One region of the Lacrimispora sphenoides JCM 1415 genome, then DNA from elsewhere that is predicted to be linked to it. Evidence: a T-box and tRNA genes for the amino acid it is inferred to sense, from the RefSeq annotation. Region 1 holds a T-box; the other holds one or more tRNA genes.
What was found. The T-box of region 1 lies ahead of pheS (phenylalanine--tRNA ligase subunit alpha). A T-box ahead of a tRNA ligase gene usually reads a tRNA of that ligase, here a tRNA-Phe.
Positions count from the first base shown of each region.

Region 2: it encodes a tRNA-Phe, which carries the amino acid that the T-box ahead of pheS (phenylalanine--tRNA ligase subunit alpha) is inferred to sense. The anticodon was not compared.

Region 1 is NZ_LT630003.1:1,956,992-1,963,963, forward strand. It holds gene BMX69_RS08735 (phosphopyruvate hydratase family protein) at 1-1,106, opposite strand, end outside; gene pheT (phenylalanine--tRNA ligase subunit beta) at 1,257-3,677, opposite strand; gene pheS (phenylalanine--tRNA ligase subunit alpha) at 3,696-4,715, opposite strand; T-box leader at 4,793-5,039, opposite strand; gene BMX69_RS08750 (hypothetical protein) at 5,158-5,397, opposite strand; gene BMX69_RS08755 (ABC transporter ATP-binding protein) at 5,728-6,972, opposite strand, start outside.
Region 2 is NZ_LT630003.1:4,081,249-4,088,220, reverse strand. It holds gene BMX69_RS18545 (DUF1848 domain-containing protein) at 1-899, shown strand, start outside; gene BMX69_RS18540 (MBL fold metallo-hydrolase) at 962-1,843, shown strand; gene BMX69_RS18535 (cysteine hydrolase family protein) at 1,856-2,368, shown strand; tRNA gene BMX69_RS18530 (tRNA-Phe) at 2,469-2,541, shown strand; tRNA gene BMX69_RS18525 (tRNA-Gly) at 2,585-2,655, shown strand; gene BMX69_RS18520 (V4R domain-containing protein) at 3,247-3,771, shown strand; gene BMX69_RS18515 (GGDEF domain-containing protein) at 3,817-5,076, shown strand; gene BMX69_RS18510 (sensor histidine kinase) at 5,172-6,350, opposite strand; gene BMX69_RS18505 (LytR/AlgR family response regulator transcription factor) at 6,548-6,972, opposite strand, start outside.

The DNA.
Region 1 (6,972 bases):
GGTGCTCCGCTCTTCACATAATCAGCACCGACAGCTGCTGCCATATCCGCAAGGAAAGACTCTTCCGTATCCTTTCCATCACTGGCAATGATCACCTTATGTCCGGCTTTTCTTGCCTTCTCTACCATTTCCAATGCCCCGGTTACCGTCCCCGCCTGTTCCATACGGATGATCGTAGCATTCGCCGCAGCAAAATCATCGGACACCAAAAGCGTACGGTGTTCGAGGAGCTTCATCATTTGCTCTCTTCCCTCCATGTCTTCTTTCCAAAGTCCGTTTAGGACCGCACAGATGGGAAAGCCGTCTGCCAGCCTCAGATAATAGGCGAGCATATCCTTTTGCTCCCTGTTTATGGAGATTCCCCCCTTCCTGCTTTCCTTTGAAAAACAGTAAGTGCCATCTTCCTTTACGTACAGACGGTCTGCATCAGCATTGATGGCTACCAGCACATCTGTCCCCGGCTTATATCCGGTAAGCTTAAAGGAATCCATTAAATAATGCAGTGCTTCTTCTGAGTTTTTCATATCCGGTTCAAAGCCGCCGCCAACTCCTGTGGAGGTGCTAAAGCCGCTTATGGATAAAAGCCTTTTTAATGTCTGGTAAATCTCTACTCCCATGCGAAGTCCTTCCGAATAGGAATTTGCTCCCTGAGGCACAATCATGATCTCCTGGAAATCAAGACCTTTTTCCCCGCCTCCTCCGCTGATCATGCTCATCATGGGAACCGGCATCACAGGAGCTGAGGTTCCTCCAAGATAACGGTAAAGCGGCAGATGAAGTCCTGCTCCTGCCGCCCTTGCAGCCGCCATGGATATAGCAAGAACTCCCTGGTTCCCGTCTTCTTCTGCCCGGTTCTCCTCTGCCGCCTGGGAAAGCATCCGATCGATCCTTCCCTGGTCTGATGCATCCTCAAACAATATTGTTTCTGAAAGCCAGCCACCCACGAGTTCTGCCTGTTTCTCTGCTCTGCCGGTGTCTCCCAGGGAAACCGTCGCTCTTCCATGAGCGCCGTTTTCCAGGATCACTTCAGCCTCCACTCCGGGATACCCCCAGGAATCCCGGACAATCCTTCCTGTTATTTCTATAATATCAAGGCTGTTAAACATCTTTTTGCCTCCCTGTCCTTTCTTACATTCATAACGTAAGGATTGACGGAATTTACCACATCCATGCAGGTACAGAGAAAAAAGATGCCAGGAGATTTTTCTTTCATCCTGGCATCTTTCTTTGAAGATTTACTTGTAAAACGGCATTATTTATGCCCGAAGTTCAATTCCTAAACCCTGTAATCCGTTAAGGATCTTTTTCATTACAGCAAGAACCTCCTGCTCTTCTAAGGTGTGATCACCTGCACGGAAGGTGATGGAATAAGCGACGGACTTATATCCTGCTAAAATCTGGGTTCCTTCATAAATATCGAAAAGTTCATAGCTTTCCAGTATCTTTCCTCCCCGCTGTTCGATGATCTCTTCAATCTGTCCGACCAGAATTTCCTTTGGTACCACCATGCTGATATCTCTGGTAACAGCAGGATATTTTGCAATTCCGGTGTATTTCCGGTCAAAACTTGTAAACGGAATCATGGATGGCATATCGATCACAGCCACATAGGCCCGGTCCCCAATCTTATAGTTGTCAGCCACCTCCGGATGGACTTCTCCCAGATATCCGATGGTTACCCCATCATAAATGATATCTGCCTGTCTTCCTGGATGAAGGAATGTTTTTCCGCTCTTTGGATCATAATGAGGCCGTTTGTGCATTCCGGTTTTATCGAAGAATTCTTCAATCACGCCCTTCATATCAAAGAAATCGCCGTCACCGTAAAATCCCAGGGTAAACTGCATTCTTTCATCGGGAAGCTCGGTCAATGGAAGCGCCTTTGGAAGATAAATATTGGCCAGCTCGTAAAGGCGGACATTCTTATTGCGACGGTTGTAGTTGGTGGATAAGGAGTTTAACATTCCATGAAGTGGGGAGGTTCTCATAACGCTGAAGTCCTCTCCCAATGGATTTAATATATTCACTGTCACACGGAGCGGACTGTCCTCCGGGATCAGCAGACGGTCAAATACCTTGGGGCTTTCAAAGGAATAGGTCATTCCCTGGGAAAATCCAGAGAATTCCGCCACTTCTCTTGCCACCTCTTCTATTCTTAATTTGTATGACAGCTTGCCGGTCGTTGCCTCACCTGTGGGCAGGGATACGGGGATCTTATCATATCCAAAGAATCTGGCAACTTCTTCCGCCAGATCCGCCATACAGTCCAAGTCCTGGCGGAAGGTGGGAATAAGGATTTCATTTGCTGTCTCATTGTATTCCAAATCCAGCTTTTTAAAGTATCCAAGCATTGTCTCCGCTTCGATCTCAGTACCCAGAAGCCGGTTCATCTTTTCTGGCTCAAAAGGAAGTCTTTTCCCCTCCCGTTTCTCAGGATATATGTCAATCATGCCGCCTACGACTTCTCCTGCACCCAGCTCCTCAATCAGCTGGCACGCGCGGTTAATCGCTTCCTCAGCGTTGTTAGGATCAAGACCCTTTTCAAATTTACCGGAAGCATCGGTCCTTAATCCGACTTTTTTAGAAGAAAGGCGGATATTGGTTCCATCAAAGCAGGCACTTTCAAACACCATGGTCTTCACCTCATCGGTGATTTTGGAGTTTTCTCCGCCCATGATACCGGCGATTCCTACTGCCTTTTCTCCGTCGTTGATCATGAGAACGGTGCTGTCCAGCTTTCTTTCCTGTTCGTCAAGAGTCTGGAAGGTATCGCCTTCTCCCGCGCATTTTACAACGATTTCATGATTTGAAAGCAGGTCATAGTCAAAGGCATGCATTGGCTGACCATACTCTTCCATTACATAATTGGTAATATCCACGATATTATTAATAGGACGGATTCCGCATGCTGCAAGGCGTCTCTGCATCCAGGCCGGGGAAGGAGCAAGCTTGATATTTTTCACCATTCTTGCACAATAACGGGGACAAAGTCGGCTATCCTCTACGGAAATCTTTAAATAGTCATGGATATCCTCACTGTTTCCTGTTGCTGTTACCACCGGAGGTACAAAGGGCTTACGGAAGGTAGCAGCCGCTTCTCTTGCAATTCCTATTACACTGTAGCAGTCCACACGGTTTGAGGTGATTTCGTATTCAAATACGGAATCACGAAGGCCCAGCACTTCTATAGCATCAGCACCTATTTCCGTATCCTCAGGAAGAATGTAAATCCCGCTTTCCGGTGCATCCGGATACATTTCATTGGAAGAGCCCAGCTCTTCAATGGAGCACATCATGCCGCAGGATTCAATTCCTCTCAGTTTCCCCTTCTTGATCCGGATTCCTTCTTCCGGAAGGGCGCCGCCGTCATGGCCTCCTGCCACCTTGCCTCCGTCTAATACCACAGGAATTTTATCTCCGGTCTTTACATTGGATGCACCTGTAACGATCTGTACGGTTTCCGCTCCAACATTAACCTGGCAGATGATCAGTTTATCCGCATCCGGATGACGTTCAATGGATAATATCTGTCCAACTACTATTTTCTCTAAGTTTTTATCCAGGCAAACATAGCCCTCAACCTTTGATCCGGTAAGCGTCATAGCATCTGTATATTCCTGTGCCGTCACGTTTAAATCCGGAACGTATGCTTTAATCCATGATAATGGTGTATTCATTGATCTATCTCCCTTTCCTTAAAACTGTTTTAAGAATCTGATGTCGTTCTCATATAATAATCTCATGTCATCGATTTCATATTTTAACAGGGCAATCCGCTCCAATCCAACTCCGAATGCAAAGCCGGAATATTCATTGGGATCGATTCCGCTCATTGTAAGCACATTTGGATGAACCATGCCGCAGCCAAGAATCTCAATCCAGCCGGAACCTTTACAGAAACGGCAGCCTTTTCCGCCGCATTTGAAACAGGTAACATCCATCTCCGCGCTTGGTTCTGTAAACGGGAAATGGTGCGGACGGAATTTTACTTTTGTCTCCAGACCAAAAAGCTCTCTTGCAAACTCTGCAAGGGTTCCCTTTAAATCCGCAAATGTGATATTTTTATCAATCACTAGTCCTTCAATCTGGTGGAAGGAAGGGGAATGGGTTGCATCCACCTCATCAGACCGGAATACACGGCCGGGAGCCAGCATGCGGATCGGCAGCTTGCCCTTTTCCATGGTCCTGACCTGAACCGGTGATGTCTGGCTTCTTAATACGATGTTGTCACTGATATAAAAGGTATCCTGCTCGTCTCTTGCCGGATGATTCTTAGGTATATTCAGTTTTTCAAAGTTATAGGAATCGTATTCCACTTCCGGTCCTTCAATGACCTCATATCCCATACCAACGAAGATTCTCTCAACCTCTTCCAGAGCAATGGTATTTGGATGGGTGTGGCCTACCTTATTCCGTCTGCCGGGAAGGGTTACATCAATTACTTCCTTTTTCAGCTGTTCTTCTCTGGCTCTTTTTTGCAGGGCGGATATGGCATCCTCTAATTTCCCCTCGATCACGGCCCGGGCGTCATTTACCATCTGCCCCACCTTTGGCCTGTCTTCCGGAGCAACATCCTTCATACTCTTTAATACACTGGTCAGCTCACCCTTTTTTCCAAGATAAGCAACTTTAATATCGTTTAATTTTTCCAGCGCATCGGAAGCTTCAATCTGCTTTAACGCTTCCTGTTTGATTTTTTCCAATTGGTCCATCATCGTGCTCTCCTTCTTTTCATGATCATATTTTACTTTTGCTGCTTTAACATCGAAATAACTAAAAAAGCTCCGCCCCAAAAAGGGACGAAGCTATATTCGCGGTACCACCCTGATTCCTGCGTATGACACAGGCACTCGGTATACGTAACGTGTATTGACGTCATGACTTACCCGCCAGAACGGCAGCCAAAGCCGCCACTGGTTTCAATCATGCTGCTTCGGTGGGAAATTCAATCTCTTAGCTGAACTTAAAAGGGCTTACAGCCGATGGCCCCTTCTCTCTGGAAGAAAATAAGGATTTACTTACACCTTCATTGCATTTGATGTTTTTAATTGTAACGTTACGTACCATTGTAATAACGGATGTTCAAAATGTCAAGGATTATTTTCATATGGATTATATCAGAAGGAAATACGTCGGGTCTCTGCCCGTTTTCCTTTCTTAAATCGCATCCTTATAAGCTTCTTCTAAAATTCTTTTAAATTCAAGGAGTATTTCATAGGTTTCAGCCCGTTTTTCCAGATGCTCTATAAAAATATCAATATACTCCTTATCTTCGGCTCTTTTTGTTTTCTCAATCTGAACTTTTTCTTTTTCTTTATTATAAAAATGGGCCAACGCAACTAAAAGCACACTCTCTGTTAACAGTGCACCCAACAACATAATATCTAAAAAACTCATTTTTTCCCCCTGTTCTTTTAAACCATAAAATCGGCCAAGACTTTTATACTGTCTTTTACAGAATCAATATCTTAAACCGCCTGTAATGTGATTATAATAATCATCCATCCCCCCTCCCCTTATCCGTAAACTGCAAAGGAATTCTTACGGGGCTGAAACAGACTCTCCTGGTTTCCATAATGATTTCAAACATAATCCTACCGCCTTTTATATAGTTATTATTACTAATGTTGAACTTTATAAAGTATATCATAACAGAGAAAAAAAGAACAGCGTCAGAAATCATATCCAAATATCTTTCTGACGCTGTTTTTTATTATCTTTTGGAAACTACACAGCAAACTGGCTGTTATAAAGCTGTGCGTAAAATCCATTTTGGGAAAGCAGGCTTTCATGAGTTCCCTGCTCAATGATATGGCCATCCCTCATTACCAGTATCACATCCGCTTCTTTAATTGTAGAAAGACGGTGAGCGACGATAAAACTGGTACGCCCTTCCATCATCTTTCCAAATGCCTTCTGTATTTTTATCTCGGTTCTGGTATCAATGGATGAAGTGGCTTCATCAAGAATCAGCATGGGAGGAAGGCACAGCATAACTCTGGCAATGCATAAAAGCTGCTTCTGGCCTTGGGATAAATTTCCGCCGTCTTCCGAGATAATGGTATCATATCCTTCCGGCATACGCCTGATAAAACTGTGGGCATGAGCCTCCTTTGCCGCCAGAATGATCTCTTCCTCATCCGCATCCGGCTTTCCATATGCAATATTTTCACGAATGGTCCCTGACTTAAGCCATGTCTCCTGCAGCACCATACCGTAACTGGTTCTTAAGCTTTGTCTGGTCATATGGCGTATATCTGTCCCATCTACCCGGATGGAACCGGAATCCACATCATAAAAACGCATGAGAAGATTGATCACCGTGCTTTTTCCGCAGCCCGTAGGGCCTACGATAGCTACTCTCTGGCCCTTACGTACGTTTAAATTCATATCCTCAATCAAGGCGACCTCAGGATTATAGGAAAAGTACACATGTTCCAGAGAAATCTCTCCCTTTGCGTTGCCAAGAACTGCAGCGTCCGGCTCCTCCGGGACCTGAGGCTCCTCGTCAATCAGTTCAAACACTCGTGCAGCAGAGGCCAGGGCATTTTGAAGCTCAGTAACCACTCCTGATATTTCATTAAATGGTTTTGTATATTGATTGGCATAGCTTAAAAAACTGGAAAGCTGTCCTACGGTTAAAAGTCCTTTTACAGCCGCAAAGGCTCCGGCGATTCCAACGCTGGCATAAACCAGGCTGTTCACAAAGCGGGTGGCTGGATTTGTAATGGAAGAAAAAAATGTGGCTTTCAGGCTCCAGACACGCAAATTTTCATTAATATCTTCAAATTTTTCCTGTGCATCGGCTTCGTGGACAAAGGCCTGCACCACCTTCTGATTTCCCAGCATCTCTTCTACAAGAGAAGTCAGCTCCCCTCTTGTCTGAGACTGCATCTTGAACATGCGGAAGGTCTTTCTTGCAATAAAGCTGGCGACAAACAGGGAAACAGGTGTTACCAGAACCACCACAAC
Region 2 (6,972 bases), 2.1 Mb from region 1:
AATTTTATTCGGATTGGTTTTTTAACAGGCTGGAAGAAGGGTATCTTTATGTAAAAAACCCCATGAACAGCCATCAGATCAGCCGGATCGACCTATCTCCGGAGCAGGTGGAGCTTATGGTATTCTGGACAAAAAATCCGGAGCCTATGATGAAACGAATCCGGGAACTTGGAAGCATCCCTTACTATATCCAATTTACATTGACGGGATATGGAAATGATGTTGAGCCTGGACTGCCGGATAAAAGGCATTTGATCGATATTTTCCGGGAAACGGCAGAAAAAGTGGGAAAAAGCCGTATGGTCTGGCGGTATGATCCCATATTCCTTAACGGCCGTTACAGAGAGGAATACCATTTGCGGGCCTTTGAAGAAATCGCCAGAGGTGTATGCGGTTCTGCGGAAAAAGTAGTGATCAGTTTTCTGGACAAGTATGGAAAGACGGAACGTAACATGAAGGGAATCCCGGTAGAAGAATTGGATGAAGAAGGGATGAAAAGGCTGGGCAAAGGACTGGCTGCGATTGCAGGTACTTACGGACTCAGGATTGAAGCATGTGCGGAAATAGCTGATTTAAGTTCTGCCGGGATTTCACGAGGAAGCTGCATTGACCCTGCGATGGCGGAATACTTAATCGGCGGTCCGGTATGCCGGAGGAAGGATAAAAATCAAAGAACAGAATGTGGATGCATGGAAAGCGTTGAAGTGGGAACTTATGACACCTGCCTGGCCGGTTGTAAGTATTGCTATGCCAATGACAGTGTGGAGGCAGTGAAGAGGAGACGCACATTATACGATGAACATAGCCCGCTGCTTTGCGGAAGGGTGGAAGAAGGAGACAGGATTTCGGAGCGGAAAGGAAGGTCTGTCCGGAAAGATCCGACTCTTCCTTTCCTGTAAGATCATTATCAGCATTAAAACTACAGTTTTCAAAGGATTTCTACTATATGGAGGTTTCCCAAATGTATGAGTTAAATCAGGTTAGCACAAATAGTTATTATGTTCAAAGCCCGGCAAAGATTGGCATTGTTAAGCTTAACGATACGGAAGTATGCCTTATTGACAGCGGAAGTGACAAAGATGCCGGGCGGAAAGTCAGGCAGATACTGGATGCCAATGGCTGGCGGCTGACGGCAATTTATAATACCCATTCAAATGCCGATCATATCGGAGGCAATAAGTATTTACAGAATCAAACCGGATGCAAAGTTTATGCCCCCGGTATTGAATGCGACTTTACGAACCACACCATCCTTGAGCCTTCTTTCCTGTATGGCGGATTCCCGCCAAAGGACTTAAAGCACAAATTCCTGATGGCTCAGGAAAGCAGTGCAGAACACCTTACAGAGGGGGTTCTTCCGAAGGGTATGAGTGTGATTCCTCTTCCCGGTCATTTTTTTGATATGGTGGGTTTTAGAGATATGGATGACGTCGTTTATTTGGCAGACTGTCTGTCGAGCAAAGAAACACTGGAAAAATACCAGATCGGGTTTATTTATGATGTATCCGCTTACCTTGACACCTTGGAAATGGTAAAGACCCTGAAAGCAAAGGTTTTCATCCCTGCCCACGCAGAAGCAACGGATGATATCGCCCCGCTCGCTCAGATTAACATTAACAAGGTACATGAAATAGCAGATAAGATACTTGAAATTTGTAAAGATCCGATTATCTTTGAAAAGGTTTTACAGCAGCTTTTCAATGACTATGGTCTGTTAATGAATTTTGAGCAATATGTACTCGTTGGCAGCACGATCCGCTCTTATCTTTCCTGGCTAAAGGATACCGGGCGAATGGAAGTGATTTTCGAAAATGGACAGCTGCTCTGGAAAACAATAGAATAAAGGGGTATTTAAATGGTATTGTTGGTAGTAGATACACAGGATATGATTGTTACAAATGAATTGTTTCAATATGAAACATTTGTAAATAACATGAAGCAATTAATTCATTTAGCAAGAACCAAGGGCATAGAGATTATTTATGTTCGTCACGATGATGGTTTTGAGCTGACTAAGGGCGTAAAAGGATTTGAAATATTTGAAAAATTTGCTCCAATGAATGAGGAAAAGATATTTGATAAACATGTTAATAGTGCATTTAGGGATACTGGTTTATTAAAATACCTGCGCTCTAAAAACGAAGATACTATTATGATTACAGGTCTGCAGACCGATTACTGCATAGATGCAACAATAAAGTGCGGTTTTGAACATGGATTTGAAATTGTTGTTCCGGCTTATTGCAATACAACTGTTGATAATGAGTATATGACGGCGGAACAATCCTACAAATATTATAATGAGAAAATGTGGAATTCCAGATATTCAAGGTGTGTAAGTTTTGACCAGGCATGTGATATGTTTTAAAGATTTTACTGAGAATTATATTTTTTTGAGATAATTTAGAAAACTTGTCTTGACAATATGGTAGAAATCTTGTAGAATTATTCGTGTTGCAGGTGGTTATGCCCAGATAGCTCAGTTGGTAGAGCAGAGGACTGAAAATCCTCGTGTCGCTGGTTCGATTCCGGCTTTGGGCATTGTGCTTTTCAAAGCACTTTTGAAAAACTTCAGAAATTCCGTGCGGGTGTAGTTCAATGGTAGAACACCAGCCTTCCAAGCTGGATACGTGGGTTCGATTCCCATCACCCGCTTTAGCAAAAGAAACCTATTTTTGGCATTAGTCAAGAATGGGTTTCTTTTCATTCTTGATCGATTCTTAATCCTTATTCCCTCTATAATAAAATGATATAAATATTCGGATTTTCAATAATTTTGCAGTAATGAATTTTATTTTATTCACTTTGGAACATAAAAATGATATTTTGGAACATTGATAGATAACATAAAAGATTTTCTGGTATGCTAGTTTAATAGTGTACTGAAAAGATCCATAATTTTCTTAGGAGAATACAAGAGAAAGCAAACTTTACAACAAATTATTCAGAATGAGTAATAAGCGGACGTTAAATCATGACACATACGCGGTCCCTCCATAGGGGTAGACTTTATACTCTGCCATGAATTATTTAGGACATTAAAAAGGCAATTTGAAACAGATTGTTCATAATAGCAAAATAAATCTTGTACAATAAAATGAATATATATTTCTCCCTATGAATCGTAAGCCTTCCAAGTCTGATGTAAGCCGGTAAAGAGTTATGAACTTTCTCTCGTATGCGATTGTCCAGAATCGGCGGGGGGCTTTGTTATCATTTTACAGTACATATTAAGGAGGAGTTTTTATGATTTATGAAAGCAAACCATCTCAGTTCACCTGGGAATCCCTTGGAAACATTAATGAGGGAAGAAAGAATATGGGCTCTGATGTACCGGTGCTTGTTTACCGTCTGCTGCAATACACCTTAAAGGATATCCTGGCCCGTGAATATGACGAGGAGACTTCCAGCCGCCTGTTTAGGGCTGCCGGGCACTTGGCAGGTAAAGAACTGGCAAAAAATGTACTGGATCTTTCGGGCGATTTTGATTTCTTCATCGCCAATTTAACGAATAAGCTGATGGAGCTGAAGATTGGTATCCTGCGTATGGAACGAATGGATATGGATTCCCTGTCATTTACACTGACCGTTTCAGAGGATCTGGATTGTTCCGGCCTTCCCATTTCAGGAAAGACGGTTTGTGATTATGATGAAGGCTTTATAGCGGGGATTCTGGAAGTTTACAGCGGTTGTCAGTTCCGAGTGAAAGAGATTGACTGCTGGTCTACCGGAGACCGAACCTGCCGGTTTGCGGCTGAGAGCCTTGGATAAGGGGCGGCAGGAGTATAGGTATGAGTCATGATTAGGAGGCAGGGGATGAACCAGGAAGATCATACGATGCTTATAACAATACAAAATTTTTTAGATAACTTGCTGTCTGGGAAACAATGCGGCTTTTTGGAGGCAGAGGACTCTTCGCCGGAATGGCAGGAACTTATTGGACAGATCAATCAATTGACTCATGATATCAATGAAATGAACCATCTGGCGATTGACTTATCGGAAGGAAGGCTGAATGGACCACTTCCTACCAGGCACAATTATCTGTCCGGTCCCCTAAAGCAGCTGCACTCGCGGCTCTCTGTTTTTACCCAAAGCGGGAAACTGCTTAAAGAAGGATATGTGGTCAGCAAGCTTGAGTATACCGGAGAACTGTTTGAGATGTTTAATGGATTGATTGACCGGGTTGCAGGCGCATCGATACGAGATAACGGGGAGGCTGCCGGGAAGATTCCAGCTCCTGTCAGCAGCTGGCGTTATCATCAAATCCTTCAGGCGCTTGATCTCCTTCATATTTCTGTGTTAGAGGTAGATTTTGGCGGACATGTGGTATATGCCAATCGCCCTGCGAAACGGATATTGAGGGATATTGAATATTTAACGATTCAGCAGGTTCAGGGCAATGCCCTGCTGACATTGATCGCAGAGCTCGGAGAGCAGGATAACTTTCCGGTTTTTCGTGAAGTTTATGATGACAGCAATAATACATGGTATCGGATTATGTCAAACAGGTGCATACTGCCCAATGGTCAGGTCCTGTACCTGTATGTTATCGAGGATGTCAGTGATTGGAAAACCAGAGAACACCGCTTGCAGATGACTGCGTCGACAGATATCATGACGGGTGTATATAACCGGGAAGCAGGGCTGAAGGAACTGGAAAAGACCTTGTTATACGGCGACGTTCCAAGTTGCCTGGTCTTTATTGACATTGACAACTTAAAGGTAATTAATGACACATATGGACACGATGAGGGTGATTATACCATTAAGAGCATTGCGAAGGTGATTTTACACTCTGTTCGCAGTTCGGATGTTGTCTGCCGATATGGCGGCGATGAATTTTTCATCATCTTTAAAAACTGTATGGAGAATACTGCTGAAAAAATCATATCACGTATGCACTGTTTACTGAAAACGCTGGAGTGCACAGCTTCAAAGCCCTATGGGTTGTCGTTCAGCCACGGCATTTTGTCTTTTAACACAGAATCTGGATATACTACGTCAAATCTTTTGCAGGAAGTGGACCGGAGAATGTATGCATGCAAAAAAAGCAAAAAGAAAGAGCAGATTTAGCCTCATCAAGCAGCGAAGGAGAATGCAAATATCCGATTGACTGGCCGGGATTGTAAATCAGGGCAAGGCAGGAAACAGCTTGCCCCAATTCTTTTTCATTTGGTCAGGTTCTCGCTTAACCTTGGAATATGGACCCTGACCAGGAATTTCTTGTTTTTAAAATCCTCTTCATATATTACAAATCCACCTAAACCTTCTGCAATTTGTTCCACGATTACCAGCCCCAGTCCATGACATTGCTTTTCTGGCTTGGTTGTAAGGAATTTTCCGTTATGTACGTGTGATTTGCCGTCATAGGAATTGACCACCTGAAGCGTGACCCACTTCAGTTCGTTAGCACTGACAATTTCTATAAACCGATCTGAAACCGGGACCTTTTGGCATGCTTCCACTGCATTGTTTGTAAAATTCGAAAAAATACGGACTGCATCAATTGTCGACAACCCCGTGTTACGAGGAATAAAAACGTTTGATGAAAGAAGAATTTGATTTTCTTCGCAAATATTGGTAAGATCCTGAAGCATGGCGTCCAGAACAACGCTGTCGGAGTATTTTTTATGGACAACCACTTTTTTCTGCATCTCTTCAAACATGTCATCAATCAGAAGAAGAGCCTTTTCATTATCATTTGACCGGATCAATGATTTTAATACTACCATCATGGATCGGTAGTCATGCTTGAAGGCCCGGAAGCTTTCCGTGTATTTCTGATATGATTTGTAATGCCGCACCTGACGTTCGTACTGCTCCTCCAGCATTTCCATTCTGCATTGGTACTCCTGCAGTTCCGTGCTCCGGACCGATTGGTAAATGGCGTAGATGAGCATGCCAATGGTAAGGACATAAGCTCCTAAGCCTATTTTTACATACCACCAGCCGTAAGGAGATAAGAAGCTATCGGTTGAAAATATATCACAAGGAAATAAATCACGTCCGGAATTAATGACAACCAAATTTGCTGCGGCTGTAATTTCATATGTGACGACATATTTAAGCTGATTGCGGTTATGCAAAAAGAGCTTTACCTTGTCATCGGGGAGAATGGTCTTATTTAAGATTGTAAGGAATAAAAGCACTAAAGGAAGGACCATAACGGTACTTGCATAGTAAGTCTCTATATTAGAAAGATCATGGCCGCAGAAAATAATCGCGCTGATTACTGCAAGTATGCCGCGGAAGCAGTAAGCGTTTAACACTGAGAAGCTTCCGCCGTAGACTGCCTGCAGCAAGTCCATGCCGGTGGAAAAGCGTAGCCCTATGGTCATTGCGATCATGATTATCGGAAGCCTTAGCCATCGTATGCCTAATGGGTTTAGGAAGATATACGTTGAGGCTATAATTGCCAGAATAAGCATAACTTGAATAGGCCTTCTCTTTTGCATAGGAAAAAGCTTACGGTAGTAAAGCAGAAAAAAATAATAATACAGGAGAACTATTGGGATAACAATATAGATCATAGCTTCTCCTTCTTCTAAGATAAATTTTTGGAAGCATAAATATGAAAACGCGAAATATAATCAGAAAATGCCTTTTTCAGGGATTGAACGTAAGTGACTCCTACTGGAACTGTTTCTCCGGTTTTTAACTGGACGACCTGCTGCCTGAAAGTCACGATATAGGGCAAGTGAATCAGGTAAGAACGGTGTGACCGCACAAAGTCTTTTCCAGAAAGCCCTTTTTCTATGCGTTCCATGCTGCCGTAGAATTTGGCCGTTTTTCCTTCGCTGTAATGTACCGTTACAATTCTTTGCCAAATTTCAAAATAAGATATTTGATGGATCGGGATCGCGCTTGTCTTGCCGTCAAATTCAAAAGTAAATAATTCATCATCTTTTTTTGAGGCTAGCTCTGCTGCTTTCAGGAAAACTTCCTCAAATTTTTCTGAACTTGTGTTAT